One region of the Rhodoferax sp. AJA081-3 genome, then DNA from elsewhere that is predicted to be linked to it. Evidence: predicted binding sites of a transcription regulator. Region 1 holds the regulator's gene; the other holds the start of a gene.

Evidence for each region. The regulator LexA, encoded in region 1, represses DNA repair genes until DNA is damaged. The targets are predictions, from matches to a motif close to ACTGTATNNNNATACAGT.
Region 2: the regulator LexA is predicted to act here: its motif matches at 1,903-1,920, upstream of recA (recombinase RecA).

The regions. Positions count from the first base shown of each region.
Region 1 is NZ_CP059068.1:1,218,583-1,228,919, forward strand. It holds gene HZ993_RS05690 (biopolymer transporter ExbD) at 1-211, shown strand, start outside; gene lpxK (tetraacyldisaccharide 4'-kinase) at 216-1,292, shown strand; gene HZ993_RS05700 (Trm112 family protein) at 1,273-1,455, shown strand; gene kdsB (3-deoxy-manno-octulosonate cytidylyltransferase) at 1,467-2,237, shown strand; gene adk (adenylate kinase) at 2,355-3,011, shown strand; gene HZ993_RS05715 (asparaginase) at 3,055-4,014, opposite strand; gene lexA (transcriptional repressor LexA) at 4,128-4,802, shown strand; gene HZ993_RS05725 (hypothetical protein) at 4,824-5,153, shown strand; gene HZ993_RS05730 (D-2-hydroxyacid dehydrogenase family protein) at 5,207-6,214, shown strand; gene HZ993_RS05735 (FimV family protein) at 6,224-8,053, opposite strand; gene HZ993_RS05740 (Crp/Fnr family transcriptional regulator) at 8,344-9,063, shown strand; gene HZ993_RS05745 (phosphotransferase family protein) at 9,096-10,181, shown strand; gene HZ993_RS05750 (acyl-CoA dehydrogenase family protein) at 10,224-10,337, shown strand, end outside.
Region 2 is NZ_CP059068.1:3,325,468-3,335,804, forward strand. It holds gene HZ993_RS15650 (sensor histidine kinase) at 1-371, opposite strand, end outside; gene HZ993_RS15655 (response regulator transcription factor) at 546-1,220, opposite strand; gene HZ993_RS15660 (MarR family winged helix-turn-helix transcriptional regulator) at 1,354-1,836, opposite strand; gene recA (recombinase RecA) at 1,982-3,085, shown strand; gene recX (recombination regulator RecX) at 3,155-3,607, shown strand; gene argC (N-acetyl-gamma-glutamyl-phosphate reductase) at 3,896-4,831, opposite strand; gene sucC (ADP-forming succinate--CoA ligase subunit beta) at 5,016-6,179, shown strand; gene sucD (succinate--CoA ligase subunit alpha) at 6,185-7,078, shown strand; gene HZ993_RS15690 (TerC family protein) at 7,195-7,893, shown strand; gene HZ993_RS15695 (CHASE2 domain-containing serine/threonine-protein kinase) at 8,078-10,337, shown strand, end outside.

The DNA of each region.
Region 1 (10,337 bases):
CCGGGTGCCCGTGGTCGGACGCACGCTGGAAAACGTGTCGATGGCCATGACCGATGGCGCAAAAGCAGGCAAAGACACAGTGGTCATCATCAGCGCAGACGCCAGTGCCAAGCACCAGTCGGTGGTGACGGTTATGGAAGCCGCGCGCCGCTCGGGTCTGCACCAGATCACCTTCGCTACCCAGTCTTCAGCCCAGGCGGGTGGTCGCTAGCGCCATGGCCGGTGCTTTGCGGCCCGCGCTGCAAAGGATTCTGCTGCGTGCCTGGACCGGACGGACCTGGCTGGCGTGCCTGTTGTGGCCCGTTTCACTGGTTTTTCAGAGCCTGGTTTGGCTGCGGCGCCAGATGTACCGGCATGGCATTGCCAAGACCCAGCGTGTCGACGCCGTCATGGTTGTGGTCGGCAATGTGATTGCCGGAGGCGCAGGCAAGACACCCACCACCATGGCCTTGGTGCAGCATTTGCATGCGCAAGGACTCCGTGTGGGGGTCGTCTCACGCGGTTATGGGCGCCACAACAGCACTGCCTGCATCGAAGTTCTGGACGAATCCCGCCCCGAAGACGCAGGGGATGAACCGCTACTCATCCGGCGCAACTGCCAGGTACCCGTCTTTGTGGGGCCGACACGTTTTGACGCCGCCACCGCCCTTTTGGCGCGTTATCCCAACACCCGCATCATCCTCTGTGACGACGGCCTGCAGCACTACGGCCTGTACCGCGATCTGGAAGTTTGCGTGTTCGATGACCGCGGTTGTGGCAATGGCTGGCACTTGCCCGCGGGCCCTCTGCGCGAAGGCTGGCCCCGCAGCGCCGTGGCCCGCGTCGGCCAACGTGCGGATCGCCTGCTGGTGCTGCACACCGGCAGCCAGCCAGCGTTTGCCGGCTACACCGCACAACGCAGTCTGGCGCCCTTCGCTGTTGGACGCGATGGCGTTCACATCCCGCTGGAGGCATTGCGCGCGCCGGGTGGCAAACCGCTGATGGCGTTGGCAGGCATTGCCCAGCCCGAAGCGTTTTTCGCGATGCTGCGCGCGCTCCCCCTGCCATTGGCGCAGACGCTTGCGCTACCGGATCACTATGCATTTGATAGCACATCAAGCATATTGCACGGGGGCTACCGGCTGATTTGCACAGAGAAAGATGCCGCGAAACTGTGGCCCCTGGCCCCGGACGCACTGGCGGTCCCGCTGGTGTTCAAGCCAGAAGCCGCGTTCTTCTCAGCCCTGGACACTGCCCTGGCCCCACTGCTTGGCGCAAAGTTATCATCTGCCCATGGACACCCGACTACTTGAACTCATTGTTTGCCCCGTTACCAAGGGCCCCCTCGAATACGACCGCGAGAAGCAGGAGCTGTGGTCACGTAGTGCGCGCCTGGCCTACCCAGTGCGCGACGGCATTCCGGTCCTGCTGGAAAACGAAGCCCGCACGCTGAGCGACGACGAACTCGGCCTGTAAGCCACGCCAGCATGGCCTACACCGTACTCATACCGGCGCGGCTGGCCTCCACCCGCTTGCCCAACAAGCCGTTGGCCGACATCGGCGGCGTGCCCATGGTGGTGCGTGTGGCGCAACGTGTGCGCTCGGGCGTCCCCGCCAGCGCCCGCATTGTGGTCGCGGCCGACCACGCCTCCATCCTCCAGGCCTGCCAGCACCATGGCATTGAAGCCATCCTGACGCGACAAGACCACGCCTCCGGCAGTGACCGCCTGGCCGAAGCCTGTGAGGTGCTGGGGCTGCGCGATGACGCGCTTGTGGTCAATGTGCAGGGCGACGAGCCGCTGATAGACCCCGCCCTCGTGCAAGCCGTGGCCGATGTGTTGCAAGCCCAACCCCTGGCCAGCATGGGTACGGCCGCACACGCTATAAACAGCGTGGCCGATTTCACCAACCCCAATGTCGTCAAGGTGGTGCTGGATGCCGCTGGCATGGCCCTGTACTTCAGCCGGGCCCCCATTGCCTGGTGGCGTGATGGTTTTGCCCAAGGCGTGCAGACCCTGCCCCAGCCCGCGCCACTGCGCCACATTGGCATCTACGCCTACCGCGTCGGGTTTTTGCGCCTGTTCCCGCAACTACCCCAAGCACCTATCGAAGTGACCGAGGCGCTGGAACAGTTGCGCGCTATGTGGCATGGCCACCGCATTGCCGTGCATGTGAGTGCGCAAGCGCCAGGGCCGGGCGTGGACACGCCGGAAGACCTGGAACGGGTACGGGCCTTATTTGTTGCCAGCAACGGGTAATCCGTAAGTTAGGCGAACGGTGGTCCATGCTATTCTCGGGAGGCAGCCGCGTGTCGTGGCGCACCACGACGGTGCAGCATGCCGCGCCAAAGGTTTTTGTTCTATCCGAGGGTATCCATGAGACTAATTTTGTTGGGCGCGCCAGGCGCAGGCAAAGGCACGCAGGCCACGTTCATTTGCCAAAAATACGGTATTCCACAAATCTCCACCGGCGACATGCTGCGTGCCGCCGTCAAGGCGGGCAGCCCGCTGGGACTGGAAGCCAAGGCCGTCATGGCTGCGGGTGGGCTGGTCAGCGACGATCTCATCATCAACCTGGTCAAGGAGCGTTTAACCCAGGCCGACTGTGCCAACGGTTTCCTGTTCGACGGTTTTCCCCGCACCATCCCCCAGGCGGACGCCATGAAAGCGGCTGGTGTGGCGCTGGACTTCGTGGTGGAAATCGATGTTCCCTTTGACGCCATCATCGAACGCATGAGTGGACGCCGCTCGCACCCCGCATCGGGCCGCACCTACCACGTCAAGTTCAATCCCCCCAAGGTCGAGGGTGTGGACGATGTGTCCGGCGAGCCGCTGATCCAGCGCGACGACGACAAGGAAGAGACCGTGAAGAAACGCCTGGACGTGTACAGCGCGCAGACCCGTCCCCTGGTGGAGTATTACTCCGGCTGGGCCGCCAAAGATCCGGCCAGCGCCCCCCAGTACCGCGCCGTCAGCGGCATGGGTGATGTGGAAGTCATCAAGTCGCGTATTTTTGAGGCGTTGGGTAGCTGAACACGCTGTTGCCCCAAATCAAAGGCCGCAATCGCGGCCTTATTTACGCCATCAATTCCAGCATCAAGGCAATACGGGCCTTGACCGGAGGCAGCCCCTTTGAATGCGGGAAGTCACCTTCCGCAACACCTGCCACGATGCCCCCGTAAGCACAACGGCTTGCCCGCACAATACGCACCCCTTGCACTTGCGCCACACGCAAGGCCGCTTCCAGATCCTGGTGGATCGTGCCGTTGCCCGTAGCCGCTACAACGATGCCCTGCACCGCGGCGTCGGCACACAAAGCCCGCACGATGGCGCCGGCCGCGCCAGCATAACTGGTGATGATTTCGACGCGTGGCCAGGGGTCTTTTGCCAAGGCTTTCAACGGAAAGTCTGCTGCTGCATCGGCGTCAGGGCAGGCATGCAACCACCGCACCCTTCCCTCTTCCACGTAGGCCAATGGCCCGGCATCGCCCGAATCAAAGGCATTCAACCGGTAGGGGTGGATTTTCTGGACATCCCGCGCCGAGTGCACCGTCCCCGCACACACCGCCAACACGCCGCGCGCCTCTGCCGAACCGGCCACTGCCACTGCATCCAGTACGTTTTGCGGGCCATCTGGCGCCAATGACGAGGCCGGTCGCATAGCGCAGGTCAGTACCACCGCCTTCTGTGCGAGTAGTTTTTTAGACAAGACACGCGACAAAAAGAAAGCCGTCTCCTCCAGCGTATCAGTACCGTGTGTGACCACCACGGAATGCACATCGGGCTGCGCCAGGTGGTACTGGATGCGCTGCGCCAACACACGCCACTGGGCCCAACCCATGTCCTTGCTGTCGACCTGCACCACCTGCTCTGCCAGAAAAGCGTGTGGGCCCAGCGCCTGTTGCAGGCGCGGTATGGCTTGCAGCAATTGCCCCACACCCAGCTGCGCCGCGGTGTAACCCACGTTGTCGCTTGCCTCAGCCGCGGTGCCTGCAATCGTGCCACCGGTGCCCAAAAAGACCATCTTTTTCAACATATTTGCGCTTTCCACTTGCAAACAAAATAAAACTGGTTAAAAATACAGCTACTGGATGCCGAAACAGTGTGTACAGACCAACAGCTTACACGGCCCATAACCAAGGAGTCAGCATGCTTGAAAGTCCCAAACTCACCGCGCGACAACAACAGATTCTCGATCTGATCCAAAACGCCATCTCCCGCACAGGAGCACCGCCTACGCGTGCAGAAATTGCGAGCGAACTGGGCTTCAAGTCTGCCAATGCGGCCGAAGAACACCTGCAAGCCCTGGCACGCAAGGGTGTGATTGAGCTGGTCAGCGGCACCTCGCGCGGCATCCGGCTCAAGAGCGACACCCTCAAGTCCATCCATGAATCCCGCTTCAAGCAGTTCTCCTTGCCATTGCCCGGCTTGGCCCAGTTGGCCCTGCCCCTGGTAGGCCGGGTCGCGGCGGGCTCACCCATTCTCGCCCAGGAACATGTAGACAAAACCTACTACGTGGAGAACAGCCTGTTCCAGCGCCAGCCCGATTACCTGCTGAAAGTGCGCGGCATGTCCATGCGGGACGCCGGCATCATGGACGGTGATCTGTTGGCCGTGCAAGCCACCAAAGATGCCAAGAACGGCCAAATTGTTGTCGCCCGCCTGGGTGAAGAAGTCACGGTCAAGCGTTTTCGCCGCAATAAACACCTGATCGAACTGCACCCCGAAAACCCGGACTACCAAACCATAGTGGTGGAGCCCGGCGAGCCCTTCGAGATCGAAGGTCTGGCAGTTGGTTTGATCCGCAACACCATGCTCATGTAATTCCGCACGAAAGTCACTCCCATGAACACCGCTCGATTTGCCAATTCAGATTTCTTTGGACCACTGCAAGGCCTGATGCGCTGGTGGTCGGCCAGCCGCACGCCGGTTGTGGGTGTACCGCTGCCCCAGCGGCAAGTGCAATGCTTTACTCCTAAATCAGTAGCAGCAAATGACCTACTGACGGGGGCTACAGGCCAAAATCGCACAATACAAAAGCCGCTGCGCGTCTTGCGTGTAGTCGAAAGCGGACAAGCCCGTTCCAGCGTGGGCCGTATGGTCATCTCCGGGCGCATGGCCGATGTGTGCGCCGAACTGGACCGCTTGGCTGCCAAGGAAGCGGCACTGTCATAAGTTGATACCTTCTGGGGCGCGGCATGGCCCTTTGACAGGGCACAATTGCATCCATGAATATTGTGATATTGGATGACTACCAAGATGCCGTGCGCAAACTGGAGTGCGCTGAAAAGTTGGAGGCCTACCAAGCCAAGGTGTACACCAATACGGTCAAAGGGATTGGCCAGCTCTCGGTACGGCTCAAGGATGCGGATGTCATCGTTCTGATCCGCGAACGCACCCACATCAACCGCCAACTGATCGAAAAACTGCCCAAGCTGAAAATGATTTCCCAAACCGGCCGTGTCGGTGCACACCTGGATGTTCAGGCCTGTACAGAGCGGGGCATCGCGGTGGCCGAAGGTGTGGGTTCTGGTGTGGCACCGGCTGAGCTGACCTGGGCCCTGGTGATGGCGGCCATGCGCAGGCTACCGCACTACATTGGCAACCTCAAACACGGTGCCTGGCAACAGTCCGGGCTGAAGTCGGGTTCCATGCCCGCCAACTTTGGCATGGGTTGTGAACTGCAGGGCAAGGTACTGGGTATCTGGGGCTACGGAAAGATTGGCCAGATGGTCGCCGGTTACGGTCGGGCCTTCGGCATGAAAGTCATGGTCTGGGGCAGCGAAGCCTCACGCGAAAAAGCGCTGCAGGATGGGTATGGCGCATCACCCAGCCGCGAGGCCTTTTTTGAACATTCTGACGTCTTGTCGCTCCATCTGCGGCTGAGTGACAGCACCCGCAATCTGATAGACCACGCCGATCTGGCCCGCATGAAGCCCACGGCACTGCTGGTCAATACGTCCCGGGCAGAACTGATGGATACCAATACCCTGATCAGCGCGCTGAACCGGGGTCGCCCGGGCATGGCGGCAGTTGACGTTTTCGACACCGAACCAGTGTTACAAGGGCATGCCTTGCTGCGTTTGGAAAACTGCATCTGCACACCGCATATTGGTTATGTGGAGCAAAACAACTACGAGACGTTGTTCGGCGCCGCCTTTGACAACGTGATCAATTTCATCAAAGGGACACCTACCAATATCGTCAACCCCGGCGCATTACAAGTCAGGCGTTGACAACGCCCTTCAGCGTCCTTTGCCTTTTGCGCCCTCAGGCTCCGATGGTGACCAGCCGCTGGTATCAAAGTCGATCAGGTTGCCGTTGTGTGGTTCCGACAAATCGAGGTCAACGCCCACCTCCGCTGCGACCGACACTGGAATCGGTGCGGTTTTGGCAGCGCTGAATGCCATGAACCCCGAATCAAACGATGACGATGCGATGCGGTTCGCCACGCCGTGCAGCATCAGCAGATCACGAAACGCCTCCAGATCGAAGTCTTGCCCCCCGCTTTCCCTGCGCGTACGCACCAGGCAACTCTCGATATACGCCACAGCATCCTCTGAAGGCCACAACGCCACAATCCGGTTGCACACCTGCGGGTAGGCCTCCAGCCCGCTCCCCGGTTGGCTGAATTCGGCATACACCGGCACATGGCCGTTGAAGATGGCATTGAACACACTGCGGTAATAGTCGTACTCTGCCTTGCGGCCCAGCGTGTGCAATACCTTGAGCAATTCCAGAGAGACCAGCGGGTTGGCATCGGGGCCAGCTTCCACACTTTCCCGCAAGAGTGTGATGGCCTCGTCGTGCTGCCCCAGGGTCATGAAAAACTCGGCCTGCTGGCGTACATCCAGCATCTCTTTGGAATTGACAGAACGCAGCAAGCTGGCAGACATGCTATGGCCAAAGTCCACATGCCCCGCAGCTCGTGACAAGGGCTGGCTCTGCGCAACACTCGCAATGCGTTTTTCCACACTGCTGGTGACCGCCTTGGACGGGCCAACGTGCACGGGGTCATCCCCATGGAGAGGGATGTCGACCTGCGCGACGCTAGCCAAAGGTGGCGCGGGTATGTTGTTCAAGCCAGTGGATGGCGGCACCTCTGCTTGCCTCACATCGCGCGCGGCATGGGGGTCCGCTTGTGGCGCCCCGTTTTCGGGAAAATCAACTGTTTCCGACTTATCACCAAGCCCCTCATCACGCCACCACGGGTCACGGGTCAAGGCACCGCTTTGGGCGCGACGCCACATCCAGGCAATCAACAAGCCGCATACCACCAGGGATAGCAAAAGCCCGTAAACCACGGGGTTGGCATAACGTCCGGCCTCCGCCCGGTCCAGCCGGCGCGTCATGTCTTCCAATAGCTGCCGATTTTTCGTTGTTATGCCCTGCAAGCTTTTGAGGTCCGCCCCAAGTGCCTGCTGGCGACTGTCCGTTGCCAGTATGTCTTGCGGCGTGGTATTCAACGAACGCCACAGCGCATCCGCCCGCGCGCTCCGTTGCAGGTCGCCGCCTTCTTCAACCACCAGTTCCGTGCTGAGCTTCAGGGTGGGATCACGATCCTGCGTTACATCCAGCGGTTCAAGCTTTAGCTGCGCCCCACGGCTGGGTGGCACCCTGGGTGGTTTGGCAGGACGTGGCGCTGCAGCGGCGCGACTCTCGTTTTGGGGCGTTCGCAAAGCGGGCAAGGGGCGGGCCACTGGCGGAACCACGGGCAGTGCGCTGGCGCTGGGCGGTGGCACCGCCACGGCCGGCGCCACTTCGGCCAGCAGAACGTAACGGCGGGTGGTTTTAGCTTCGCACCCTGCACGCAAGTACACCGTAACCACGGGTTCATCCACCGCGCCTTGCGCAAAGATGGTCACGTTTGCCAATGGAGTCTGGGGCAACAACTCGCTGCTAACGGACACTCGGCCGGCGTCCAGGCGGGTATCACCGTAAAAAACATCGGCTTCAAAACACAGCGACGCCCTACCCTCGCCCACTTCCATCTGAACGGGCACCGTCAGTTTGAGCGCCTGCCCCAAAAAAACAGACCCTTTGGCGCGCCCCAAAGTCAGCGCTGCGCTGTTCATCGCAACACACAGCGTCGCAACGCCCAATGTCGCAAATAAATATTTTCTATGGGGTTTCATCTATGTGACCGATTTTCGCATAAGGGCCTTCCAACCCAGCACCATAGCCGCCAAGCCCTCATGCATTCCACAAGAGAGGCGCGTAATCCCACCCTATTTGTCTCTTCCACCGCACAGGGCAAACCTGGAAGAGCAGACACGCGCGCGACAAACACAGAGACAAACGTCTGCCGCGCAGGTGACAATGGACCTGTCATTTCCGACATCTGCAGTCACCAAAAAGACAAGCTATGGACGAACCCATCCTTACTATCGACGAACGCTCAGCGATCAATGGCGGTCGCTGGTTTTCCACGCTGTCCCCTTCACTCAAACACGACATTCTTCGATGCGCATACGTCAAACGTTTCAAAGACGGCGACCTGATTGCAGCCCGCGGCGAGCCGCCGGAGGAGTGGATTGCATGCGCGAAAGGGGCTGTGCGGGTGAGCTCAACCTCCATTTCCGGCAAGCAGATTACGCTGGCCTACGTGGAGCCTGGCATCTGGTTTGGGGACGTTGCGATTTTCGACGGGGACAGGCGTACCCACGACGCCTATGCCCACGCAGACACCACGATTCTGTGTGTGGCCAAGGCCGATTTCAAAAAGATTCTGGCCCTGCATGTCGAGTTGTACGAAGCGCTGCTGCGGCTGCATGCACGCCGCATTCGGCAGTTGTACGGCTTGGTGGAAGACCTCAACACCCTGCCCCTGCGTGCGCGGCTGGCCAAACAGTTGTTGCACCTGGTCCGCAGCTACGGTGTTCCTTCGCTCAGCGATGCGACAGAAGTGCGCATAGGCCTGCAACTGGCCCAGGAAGAGCTGGCGCAACTGCTGGGTGCGTCCCGCCAGCGTGTCAACCAGGAGTTGAAGTCCATGGAGCGGGACGGAGCCATCCGGATCGAGCAAGGTGGCCTGGTGGTGCGCGACCGCGCTGCGCTGATGCACATCATTGATGCCGACAACTGACCTCTATACAACTTTACCGACACAACATCCCCATGAGTGAATTTGACCATTTCCTAGGTACACGACCTGTCAGTGAACAGCATGCATTTGATGTTGCTGCACTGAGCACCTGGCTGGAAGAAAATCTGCCGGGATATGCCGGACCCATGGCGGTGGAGATGTTCAAAGGCGGGCAATCCAACCCGACCTACAAACTCGTTACGCCCGGCAAGAGTTATGTGATGCGCGCCAAGCCCGGCCCCGTTGCCAAGCTGCTGCCGTCTGCCCACGCCGTAGAGCGCGAATTTGCCGTCATGCACGGGCTGCAAGATACTGGTGTGCCCGTGCCCCATATGTACTGTCTGTGTGAAGACGAATCCGTCATTGGCCGTGCCTTTTATGTCATGGAGTACATGCAAGGTCGTGTTCTATGGGACCAGTCGTTGCCAGGCATGGACCGTAGCCAACGCGGTGCCATTTACGACGAAATGAACCGCGTGATCGCGGCCCTGCACAAGGTTGATTTCAAAGGCCGGGGGTTGGCGAACTACGGCAAACCCGGCAATTACTTCGAGCGGCAAATCGGTCGCTGGAGCAAACAATACAGCGCCTCCATCACCCAGCCCATTGCGGAGATGGACAAGCTGATGGAGTGGTTGCCGCAAAACATTCCTGCGATGGCCCGTGACGACAGCATGGTCAGCATCGTGCATGGCGACTACCGGCTAGACAACCTGATGTTTGACGCAGAGCAGCCCAAGGTTGTCGCCGTCCTGGATTGGGAGTTATCCACGTTGGGCCATCCGTTGGCAGACTTCAGCTACCACTGCATGGCCTGGCACATACCACCGGGATCGTTCCGCGGTATTGCAGGGCTGGATTTTGAAGCGCTGGGTATCCCCAGTGAAGCGGAATACATACGCCGCTATTGCGAACGCACGGGCCTGGCCACACCAGAGCAACTCCAGGCCGATTGGAACTTCTACATGGCCTACAACCTGTTCCGCATCGCCGCCATCTTGCAGGGTATTGCCAAGCGCGTCGAAGCCGGCACCGCCTCCAGCGCACAGGCCGTCAGTTCAGCGGCGGGCGCTCGCCCCTTGGCCCAAATGGCTTGGAAATTTGCCTGCGCTGCTTGAGCACCGCCATTCTTTTTGAGAACAAACACCAACGGAGATCCCATGGACTTTGACTATTCCCCCAAAACAAAAGACCTGCAGGAACGCGTGCTGCGGTTCATGGACGAGCACATCTACCCGTCCGAGGCGGCTTACCATGCCGAAATCGCTGCCAAC
Region 2 (10,337 bases), 2.1 Mb from region 1:
CGCATGCGCACTTCGCCGGGGATGGGTTTTTCGTCCTCCGGCGGCAGGGGCAGGGCTTTTTCGCCGCTCAGGTATTCACCCGCGGTGCCCAGCACCTGGTAATACACGGTGTCGTTGTCGTCGGCGCGCAGCAGTTCGCGCGCGGGCAGGGGCAGTACAAACTGCGCCGTGTTCTGGTTGTTGAGCGTGACCAGCTGTGCCAGCGCACCCACGTTGTACTCCAGCGCCCGGTCGAAGGGCTTGCCGGCAATGCCCTGGGCCACCAGCCAGGTCAGCACCAGGCTGACCGGCCACAGCAGCAGCAGCGGCGTCAGCATCCAGTCCAGAATTTCTCCGAACAGGCTGCGTTGCTCGCGCTGGAAGATTTTCACGCAGCAGGCCTTCTACGCAAAGGCATATGACGAAATTGGCCTCTAGCCCCCGTGAAATAAGCCTGAATAGCTCCTAAAACCATAGCAAATGAAATTTCCCGCAGGGCCGCCCCAAGGGGAATTGGCTCCCTCGGGGGGCAGCGACCCGCGCTGCGGCGGAGCATGGGGGTCATGTCAGGGGGCGATTTTCTCAAGGCAGTAACCCAGGCCACGCACGGTCGCAATACGGATCGGGCCTTTTTCGATCTTCTTGCGCAGGCGGTGGATGTAGACCTCAATCGCGTTGTTGCTGACCTCTTCGCCCCATTCACACAGGCGCTCCACCAACTGGTCTTTGCTGACCAGCCGCCCGGCGCGTTGCAACAGCACTTCCAGCAGCCCCAGCTCGCGGGCCGACAGTTCCACCATCTTGCCGTCGATGGTGGCCACGCGTCCGGCCTGGTCGTAGGTCAGCGGGCCGTGTTTGATGGTGCTGCTGGTGGCACCTGCGCCGCGGCGCACCAGGGCACGCACGCGGGCTTCCAGCTCCTGCAGGCTGAAGGGTTTGGCCATGTAGTCGTCGGCACCATAGTCCAGGCCCTTGACACGTTCGTCCACGGCGTCAGCGGCGGTGAGTATCAGCACCGGCAGGGAGGAGCCACGCCCGCGCAGCTTCTTGAGCACCTCCAGGCCATGCATCTTGGGCAGGCCCAGGTCCAAAATCAGCAGGTCGAATTCGGTGTTGGTCATCAACGCGGCGTCGGCCTCGGTGCCGCTGGCTACGTGGTCCACCGCCGCACCGGCACCACGCAGGGCCCGCAGCAGGCCGTCGGCCAGCACCTGGTCGTCTTCGGCAATCAGTATCCGCATGTCTGCTCCTCATTGTTTTTTTGCATTCTAGGCCTGCGCCCAAGCGCAACCCGCCGCCGGGCCGCCCCAAGGCGGGTTCGCCCCCTCGGGGGGCAGCGACCCGCGAAGCGGTGGAGCGTGGGGGCGGACATGGCTACTGACCGCTGTAGGCCTCCAGCCCGATGGCCAGCACGGTGGCCACCTCTTCACCCACAGCCTGGCGCAATTCGAGCTCGGCCTGTTCCACCGCTTCGCGGTAGGCCTGCAGCCAGGCCAGGCCCACTTCGGTAAAGCGCAGCTGCTGGGCCCGCGCATCCAGTGGGTCCGGCGTGCGGGTGACCATGCCCCAGGCCTCGCACTGGTTCACCAGGGTGCCCATGGCCTGCTTGCTCATGCCTGCGCTCTTGGCCAGGTCGGTCAAGCGCGAGCCTTCGGTGGCGAGATGGCGGGTGATGTGGATGTGGGCGGCGCCCACCTGCCCGCGCGTGACCAGGTTGGCCAGGCCCAGCGGCACCCCGGGGTGGTGGGCCATCAGCGCCAGCACGCGGGCATCAAAGCGCTCCAAAGCCAGGCGCAACCAATGGCCCATATGGGCCTGGCGCCAGGCACCGGGGTCAGAAACTGGCCATTCCGTCATGGCTTAAATGGTAATGCAAACTGACTAAAAAACAAGTTTGCGGATTTCAATGCACACCGTTAAACTACTGTTCAAGCATCCAGGCTGTAATTAAAACCACAGATTGAAATGCGCCCCAACATTGTTTTTCTCAAGGAGATTTCCCATGGACGCACCAGTCAAGAACCCCAACAACACGAATGGCGCCAACGCTGAAAAAGCCAAGGCCCTGCAGGTGGCCCTGGCCCAGATTGAAAAGCAGTTCGGCAAGGGCACCATCATGCGCCTGGGTGAAGGCGAGGTGATCGAAGACATCCAGGTCGTCTCCACCGGTTCGTTGGGGCTGGACATTGCACTGGGCGTGGGCGGCCTGCCCCGCGGCCGTGTGGTCGAAATCTACGGACCAGAGTCCTCCGGCAAAACCACGCTGACCCTGCAAGTGATCGCCGAAATGCAAAAACAAGGCGGCCAATGCGCCTTTGTGGATGCCGAACACGCGCTGGACATCCAGTACGCACAAAAGCTGGGCGTCAACCTGCAAGACCTGCTGATCAGCCAGCCCGACACGGGCGAACAGGCCCTGGAAATTGTGGACAGCCTGGTGCGCTCCGGCGCGGTGGACCTGATCGTGGTTGACTCGGTGGCGGCCCTGACCCCCAAGGCCGAGCTGGAAGGCGAAATGGGCGATTCCCTGCCCGGCCTGCAAGCCCGCTTGATGAGCCAGGCGCTGCGCAAGCTGACCGCCCACATCAAGAAGACCAACTGCATGGTCATCTTCATCAACCAGATCCGCATGAAGATTGGTGTAATGTTTGGCAGCCCCGAGACCACCACCGGCGGCAATGCACTGAAGTTTTACGCCTCTGTGCGCCTGGACATCCGCCGCACCGGCACCATCAAGAAGGGTGACGAGGCCATTGGCAACGAGACCAAGGTCAAGGTGGTCAAGAACAAGGTCAGCCCCCCGTTCAAGACGGCGGAGTTCGACATCCTGTTTGGCGAAGGCATCAGCCGCCATGGTGAAATCATCGACATGGGGGTGACGGCCAACATCCTGGAAAAGTCCGGTGCTTGGTACGCCTACAAGGGTGAAAAGATCGGCCAAGGCCGTGACAATGCCCGTGAATTCCTGCGCGAAAACGCTGCGTTGTCGGTGGAGATCGAAAACAAGGTGCGCGAATCGCTGGGCATCCCCCTGCTGCCAGTGGTGGCCGCAGAGCCGGAAGTCAAGGCCAAGGCTTCAAGCAAAAAGACCGAACAGCCCGCGTAAAACATACCTAAGTAGCTACCAAAACAATAGCATTTGTTTGGGTGGCTGCTGCTCCGTTTGCGTCCTGTCATGGCACTACCACCACCATCCCTCAAAGGCCGGGCGCTGCGCCTGCTCAGCGGCCGGGAGCATTCCCGGGCCGAACTGGAGCGCAGGCTGGCGCAGTTTGAGGAAGAGCCGGGGGCCCTGGCCAAGGCACTGGACGAGTTGCAGGCCAAGGGTTTTATCAACGAGCAGCGCGTGGTGGAATCGGTGCTGAACCGCCGTTCCGCCAAACTGGGTACGGCGCGTATTCGGCAGGAGCTGCAAGGCAAGGGCCTGGCGCCCGAGGCCGTGTTGGATGCGGTAGAGCAGTTGCGTGCTACCGAGGTGGATCGGGCGCGCGAGGTTTGGCGCAAGAAATTTGGTGAGCCCGCGGCAGATGCTGCAGAGCGCGGCAAACAGATGCGCTTTTTGGCCAGCCGTGGGTTTGGCGGGGATGCTATTCGCAAGGTGGTGTCGGGCGGTGGTGACGACGATTAGATTACTTCGTTCGCCCGCTGATGGCGCGGGCTATGGGTTTTGCTCCGTGTCCCCCGCCCGCTGCGCGGGCTCCTCCTTAACCTGCGCAAAACCCATAGCCCGCGCCACCAGCTAGAGAGCGGTTGCCATTTCCGAGTCAGTCTGAGACTTCGGAGCGCCCCAAAACCGGAGGCCCGTCAGGGCGGCGCGTTTTGCGCAGGTTAAGGAGGAGCGCCCAAAGGGCGCGGGGGACACGGAGCAAAACGCGTCGCCCTGACGGGCCGCAGCGAGCTGAAAAGACAGCAGCTCTTAAAGCCCCAACATCAACTTGATGTTCTGCACGGCAGCACCCGAAGCACCCTTGCCCAGGTTATCCAACCGCGCAACCAGCACCGCGTGCGCAAAACCATCAGCCTTGGCATCGTTGGCAAACACCCGCAGCTCCATCTTGTTGGTGTCGTTCAAGGCCACGGCATCCAGTTTTTGGGTGTCGGAAGTTTCTTCCACTGACACCCACTCGCTGCCTTCATAGTGCTTTTGCAGCGCCGTGTGCAAATCCTGCGCGGAAGGATTGCCGGGCAAGGTATCCAGGTGCAGTGGCAACTGCACCAGCATGCCCTGCTTGAAATTGCCCACCGACGGGACAAACAAGGGCCTGCGGGTTAAACCCGTGTAACGCATGATTTCGGGAATGTGTTTGTGCTTCAGCCCCAGACCGTACAACTCCATGGGCGGCGCGTTACCGGCTTCATAGGCTTCGATCATGGTCCTGCCTCCACCGGAATAACCGCTGATAGAAGGCAGGCAGACGGGAAAGTCGGCGGGGATCAAACCTGCATCCACCAGCGGACGAATCAACGCAATCGCACCCGTGGCGTAACAGCCAGGGTTGGCCACCCGGCGGGCCTGAACCACGGCTTCGCGCTGGGTGGATGTCAATTCTGGGAACCCGTAGACCCAGCCTGTTGCCGTGCGGTGCGCAGTGGACGCGTCCACGATACGGGGCCCGGGCCGCCCGGTTCTGCGCGCAATCGCATCCACCATGGCAACCGATTCCACCGCGGCATCGTCATGCAGGCACAGCACCACCAGGTCCGCCTGTGCCATCAGGGCCTGCTTGGCAATAGCGTCTTTGCGCAGTGCGGGGTCGATCCGCATGATCTCCACGCCGGGGGTGGTTTGCAGCCGTTCCCGGATCAACAGGCCGGTGGTGCCGGCTTCGCCATCAATAAAAATTTTTTTCATAGGATTTGCGGGTCCAACAGGTTCCACAGAGGGAGCCGGATCAGGGCCAAACGGGTGCCGTCAGGCAAGCATAAGTTTGGTGCGTTGCAACATGATACATTTCAGAGTTGATGTGTCCAGTGCCAATTTGGAGCATAAAAATGCTTCAAGTTGGTGAAAATTGTCCAGCTCCCAAAGAGACGTCATGAAAATCCACGAATACCAAGGCAAAGAAATTTTGCGCCAATTCGGTGTGCCGGTGCCCCGCGGCATCCCCGCCTTCACAGTACAAGAGGCGGTGGAAGCCGCTCAAAAGCTTGGGGGCCCGGTCTGGGTCGTCAAGGCACAAATCCACGCCGGTGGGCGCGGCAAGGGTGGTGGCGTCAAGGTCGCCAAGACCATTGATGACGTCAAACGCCTGGCCGGAGACATTCTGGGCATGCAGCTCAAGACGCACCAAACTGGCCCAGAAGGCCAAAAGGTCCGCCGCCTCTACATCGAAGACGGCGCCGACATCAACAAAGAGTATTACGTGTCCATCGTGACCGACCGCGCCACCCAAAAGCTGGCGTTCATCGCGTCCAGCGAAGGCGGTATGGATATTGAGGAAGTGGCGCACGCCACGCCCGAGAAGATCATCACCGAGTTCATCGACCCGCTGACTGGTCTCTCCGCCGAGCAGGCCAAGAAAATTTCCGATGCCATCGGTATGCCATCGGATTCCACAGCCCAGGCCGTGGACATCTTCCAGAAGCTCTACAAGTGCTACATGGACACCGACGCGTCCCTGGTGGAAATCAACCCGTTGAACCGCGACAGCAAGGGCAACGTGATGGCGCTGGACGCCAAGTTCAACTTTGATGCCAACGCGCTGTTCCGCCACCCCGAAATCGTGGCCTACCGCGATCTGGATGAAGAAGATCCAGCTGAAGTGGAAGCGTCCAAGTTCGACCTGGCCTACATCAGCCTGGACGGCAATATCGGCTGCCTGGTGAACGGTGCCGGCCTGGCCATGGCCACCATGGATACCATCAAGCTGTTTGGCGCAGAACCTGCCAACTTCCTGGACGTGGGCGGCGGTGCCACCCCCGAGAAGGTGACCGAAGCCTTCAAGATCATGCTGAAGAACACCAAGGTCAAGGCCATTCTGGTCAACATCTTTGGCGGCATCATGAAGTGCGACACCATTGCCACGGGCGTGATCACCGCTTGCAAGGCAGTCAATTTGTCCGTGCCATTGGTGGTGCGCATGAAGGGTACGAATGAAGAATTGGGCAAGCAGATGCTGAAAGACAGCGGCCTGCCCATCATCTCGGTGGACACCATGGCAGAGGCTGCACAGGCAGCGGTTAAAGCGGTAAAGGGTTAATCATCATGTCGATCTTCATCAACAAAGACACCAAGGTCATTACCCAAGGTATTACCGGCAAGACCGGTCAATTCCACACCGAAAAGTGCCAGGAATACGCGAACGGCAAAAACTGTTTCGTGGCCGGCGTGAATCCCAAGAAGGCTGGCGAGTCCATCTTCAACATCCCCATTTACGCCTCCGTCAAAGAGGCAGCGTCCAACACCGGCGCTACCGTGTCCGTGATCTACGTGCCACCAGCCGGTGCTGCGGCTGCGATCTGGGAAGCGGTTGAAGCCGATCTGGACTTGGCGATTTGTATTACCGAAGGCATTCCCGTCAAGGACATGCTGGAAGTGCGCAACCGTATGAAGGCCAAGGAAGCCGCTGGCGGCAAGAAGACCCTGCTGCTGGGTCCTAACTGCCCTGGTTTGATCACGCCGGATGAAATCAAGATCGGCATCATGCCCGGTCACATCCACCGCAAGGGCCGTATTGGTGTAGTTAGCCGCTCCGGTACGCTGACGTACGAAGCGGTTGCACAACTGACTGAAATCGGTCTGGGTCAGTCCAGTGCGGTTGGTATTGGTGGCGACCCCATCAACGGCTTGAAGCACATCGACGTGATGAAGGCGTTTAACGACGATCCCGATACCGACGCCGTCATCATGATTGGCGAAATCGGCGGACCCGACGAAGCCGAAGCCGCCCGCTGGTGCAAACTGAATATGAAGAAACCCATCGTGGGCTTCATCGCTGGCGTAACGGCGCCTCCCGGTAAGCGTATGGGCCATGCTGGCGCCCTGATCTCTGGTGGTGCCGATACAGCTGATGCCAAGCTAGCCGTGATGGAAGAGTGCGGTTTCACCGTGACCCGCAACCCCTCTGAAATGGCGAAGCTGCTCAAGGCACTGCTGTAGTTGAAGATGCGGCTGGCGCCGACAGGCGCTTGACAGTCTCACGCGTTAAGATGCACAAGGTCGGATTACCCTGAGGGTGATCCGGCCTTTTTCATTCAAGCAACAGGAAGCACACTGTGGAAGAATTTCTAAGCGCACCATTCTGGCTGGCAGTTGGGCAGATCATCATGATCGACATTCTGCTGGGCGGGGACAACGCCGTCGTGATTGCCCTGGCCTGTCGCCAACTGCCGCCGAACCTTCGGACCAAGGGCATTCTGTGGGGTACTGCAGGGGCCATTGTTCTCCGTGTGGTCTTGATTGCATTCGCTCTGACCCTGTTGGCGATTCCATTCCTGAAACTGGTTGGTGCAGTCCTGTTGCTGTGGATCGGTGTAAAACTGCTCGCGCCGGGTGACGAAGACGCCCACTCCAATATCCAGGGTAGCGACAAGTTGTGGGCTGCCGTCAAAACCGTGATCGTCGCGGACCTGGTCATGAGCATAGACAACGTGATTGCTATTGCGGGTGCTGCTACCGGAGCAGGTGGTAATCACCAGTTGAGCCTGGTCATCTTCGGTCTTCTGGTGAGTATTCCCATCATCATTTGGGGTAGCCAGCTGGTGTTGAAGATCATGGACCGCTTTCCCATCATCATCACGGTCGGCGGCATGTTGTTGGGCTGGATCGCAGGGACCATGGCCCATAGTGACCCCGCAGTGGTGGCCTACATACCGCAAAACCAGATGTGGAATTACGGACTAGGCCTGGCCGGAGCGATTGCGGTCTACTTGCTTGGTATGTTGAGCAAGCGCAGGGCGTCCCCGCAACACTGAGGACCCCTGCAAAACCGCCCGTCGCAGAAACACGCCGTTTGTCAAAAAACCACAAAAATCCCTGAGTAACACCCTTTACGGTTCAGAAAACGTCTGCTAACGTGTCTGCTTGGCTCGATCGGTTGGTCGGGAGCGTCGGTGGCCCCTGCGGACCATCGGCTTCATACAGGATTAGGGCTGGCACGTGGCGAAATCTTCTTCATCGAAATCGGGCGCATTCTGGAAGGCCGATTGGTTTGCTGGTGTAGCGGTGGTGGTCGCCGTCATTGTGCTCAACCTGGCAACCGATTTCATCGGAACCCTGGAGCGCCGTTTTTACGACTTTGCCAGCACCAGTACCTCTCGCCAGCCGTCGGACCGCATCGCCGTTATCGCCATCGATGACCAAAGCATTGCCAATCTGGGGCGCTGGCCCTGGTCCCGTGACATCCATGCCAAGTTGATAGACCAGTTGGCGGCGGCCAAGGCCAAAACCATTGTCCACACCGTTTTCTTCTCTGAACCGCAGGTTGACCCTGGTTTGGTATTCATCCGCAAGATGAAAGCGGCATTGGGTGCATCACCCGAAGCTGCGGCTGCAAATGAGCAGTTGAACGCGTTGATTGCCGAAGCCGAGACAGCGCTGGATACTGATGCTATTTTGACCGCCAGTATCAAGAATGCTGGCAATGTGCTGTTGCCTTCCTTTTTCGCTTTGGGTGAGCAGCAGGGAAAGCCGGACACAGCACTGCCTGACTTCGCGTTGAAAAGCTCGCTGGATGATCCTACAAATTTTTCCATATCAGCCGTTCGTGCGCAGGAACCCATTGATTCCCTCGGGAATGTTGCCGCTGGTGTGGGGCACTTGAACCAAACGTCGGATCCGGTGGACGGTGCGATACGCCAAGAAGCCTTGCTGGTCAATTTCTATGGAAAAGCTGTGCCTTCGTTGGCTCTGCTTGGCGCTGCCAAGAGTCTGAATTTGTCAGTTGCAGATATCCGTTTGAATCCAGGACAGGCAGTGCAAATTGGGAAACTGCGGGTAAGCACGGATGAGATTGCTCAAATGAGGCCGCAGTTTTACAAAGGAAAAGATGGCAGGTCAGCATTCGCGGTTGACTCGTTTTACGACGTGTTGTCCGGGAAGATTCCTGCAACTAAGTATGCTGGCAAGATTGTGATCATTGGCGCCACTGCGACTGGAGTTGGGACACAGTTCGCCGTGCCTGGAAATCCGGCGCTGTCTCCTGCGGAGTCCATTGCGCACATCACATCCAGCATTCTCCAGGAACACTTCATCGTTCAGCCCGAGTGGAGTACCTTGGCAGTAGCAGGCTTGTTTTTGCTCGTTGCTGCTTATGTGATTGCTGTATTGCCGCGACTTTCTGCCGGTATGGCGGCCACTGCGACATCGGTGTTGTTTGTTTCCTTGCTTGCACTGGAGTTCGGTTTGTTGTCAGCCTCGGCCACTTGGTTGGGATTGGTGTTCCCGGCTACCTTGCTGATTTTGGGGCACCTGGCGTTGACGACCAAACGCTTCCTGATCACCGAAGCGGGCAAAGTGCAGGCGGACGAAGAGTCGGCCGAGACCAACCGCATGATGGGCCTCGCATTGCAGGGTCAGGGTCAATTGGATATGGCGTTTGACCGCTTCCGCCGCGTACCCATGAACGAAGCCGTCATGGGCAATTTGTACAGCCTGGCCATGGACTTTGAGCGCAAGCGCCAGTTCAACAAGGCGGAGGCCGTTTACGAGCATATGGCGGCCTTTGACAAGGGCTACAAAGATATCAAGGCCAAACTCAACCGTGCCAAGAACCTGTCTGAAACCGTCATGTTGGGTGGTGCGGGCGGGCACCCCGGTGGCACCATGTTGCTGGATGGCGGCGCTGTTGAAAAGCCCATGTTAGGTCGCTACCAGGTTGAGAAAGAATTGGGCAAAGGTGCCATGGGCGTGGTCTATCTGGGCAAAGACCCCAAAATCGGACGTGTGGTTGCGATCAAGACCATGGCATTGAGCCAAGAGTTTGCTGGCGACGAGCTGGTGGATGCCCGAGAGCGTTTTTTCCGCGAGGCGGAAACGGCGGGTCGCTTACAGCACCAAAACATCGTGACCATTTTCGATGCGGGCGAGGAACATGACTTGGCTTACATCGCGATGGAGTTCCTCAAGGGCAAGGACCTGGCGGACCATTGCAAGGGAGACCATTTGTTGCCGGTTCCCGTTGTGTTGAGCATCGTCGCGCGTGTTGCGGAGGCATTGGCCTATGCACACAAGCAAAACGTGGTGCACCGCGATATCAAGCCTGCCAACATCATGTATGAAATACAAAGCGATACCGTCAAGGTGACCGACTTTGGTATTGCGCGTATTACCGATTCCAGTAAAACCAAAACCGGGCTCGTATTGGGAACACCAAGCTTCATGTCGCCGGAGCAGTTGGCGGGCAAAAAAGTGGATGGTC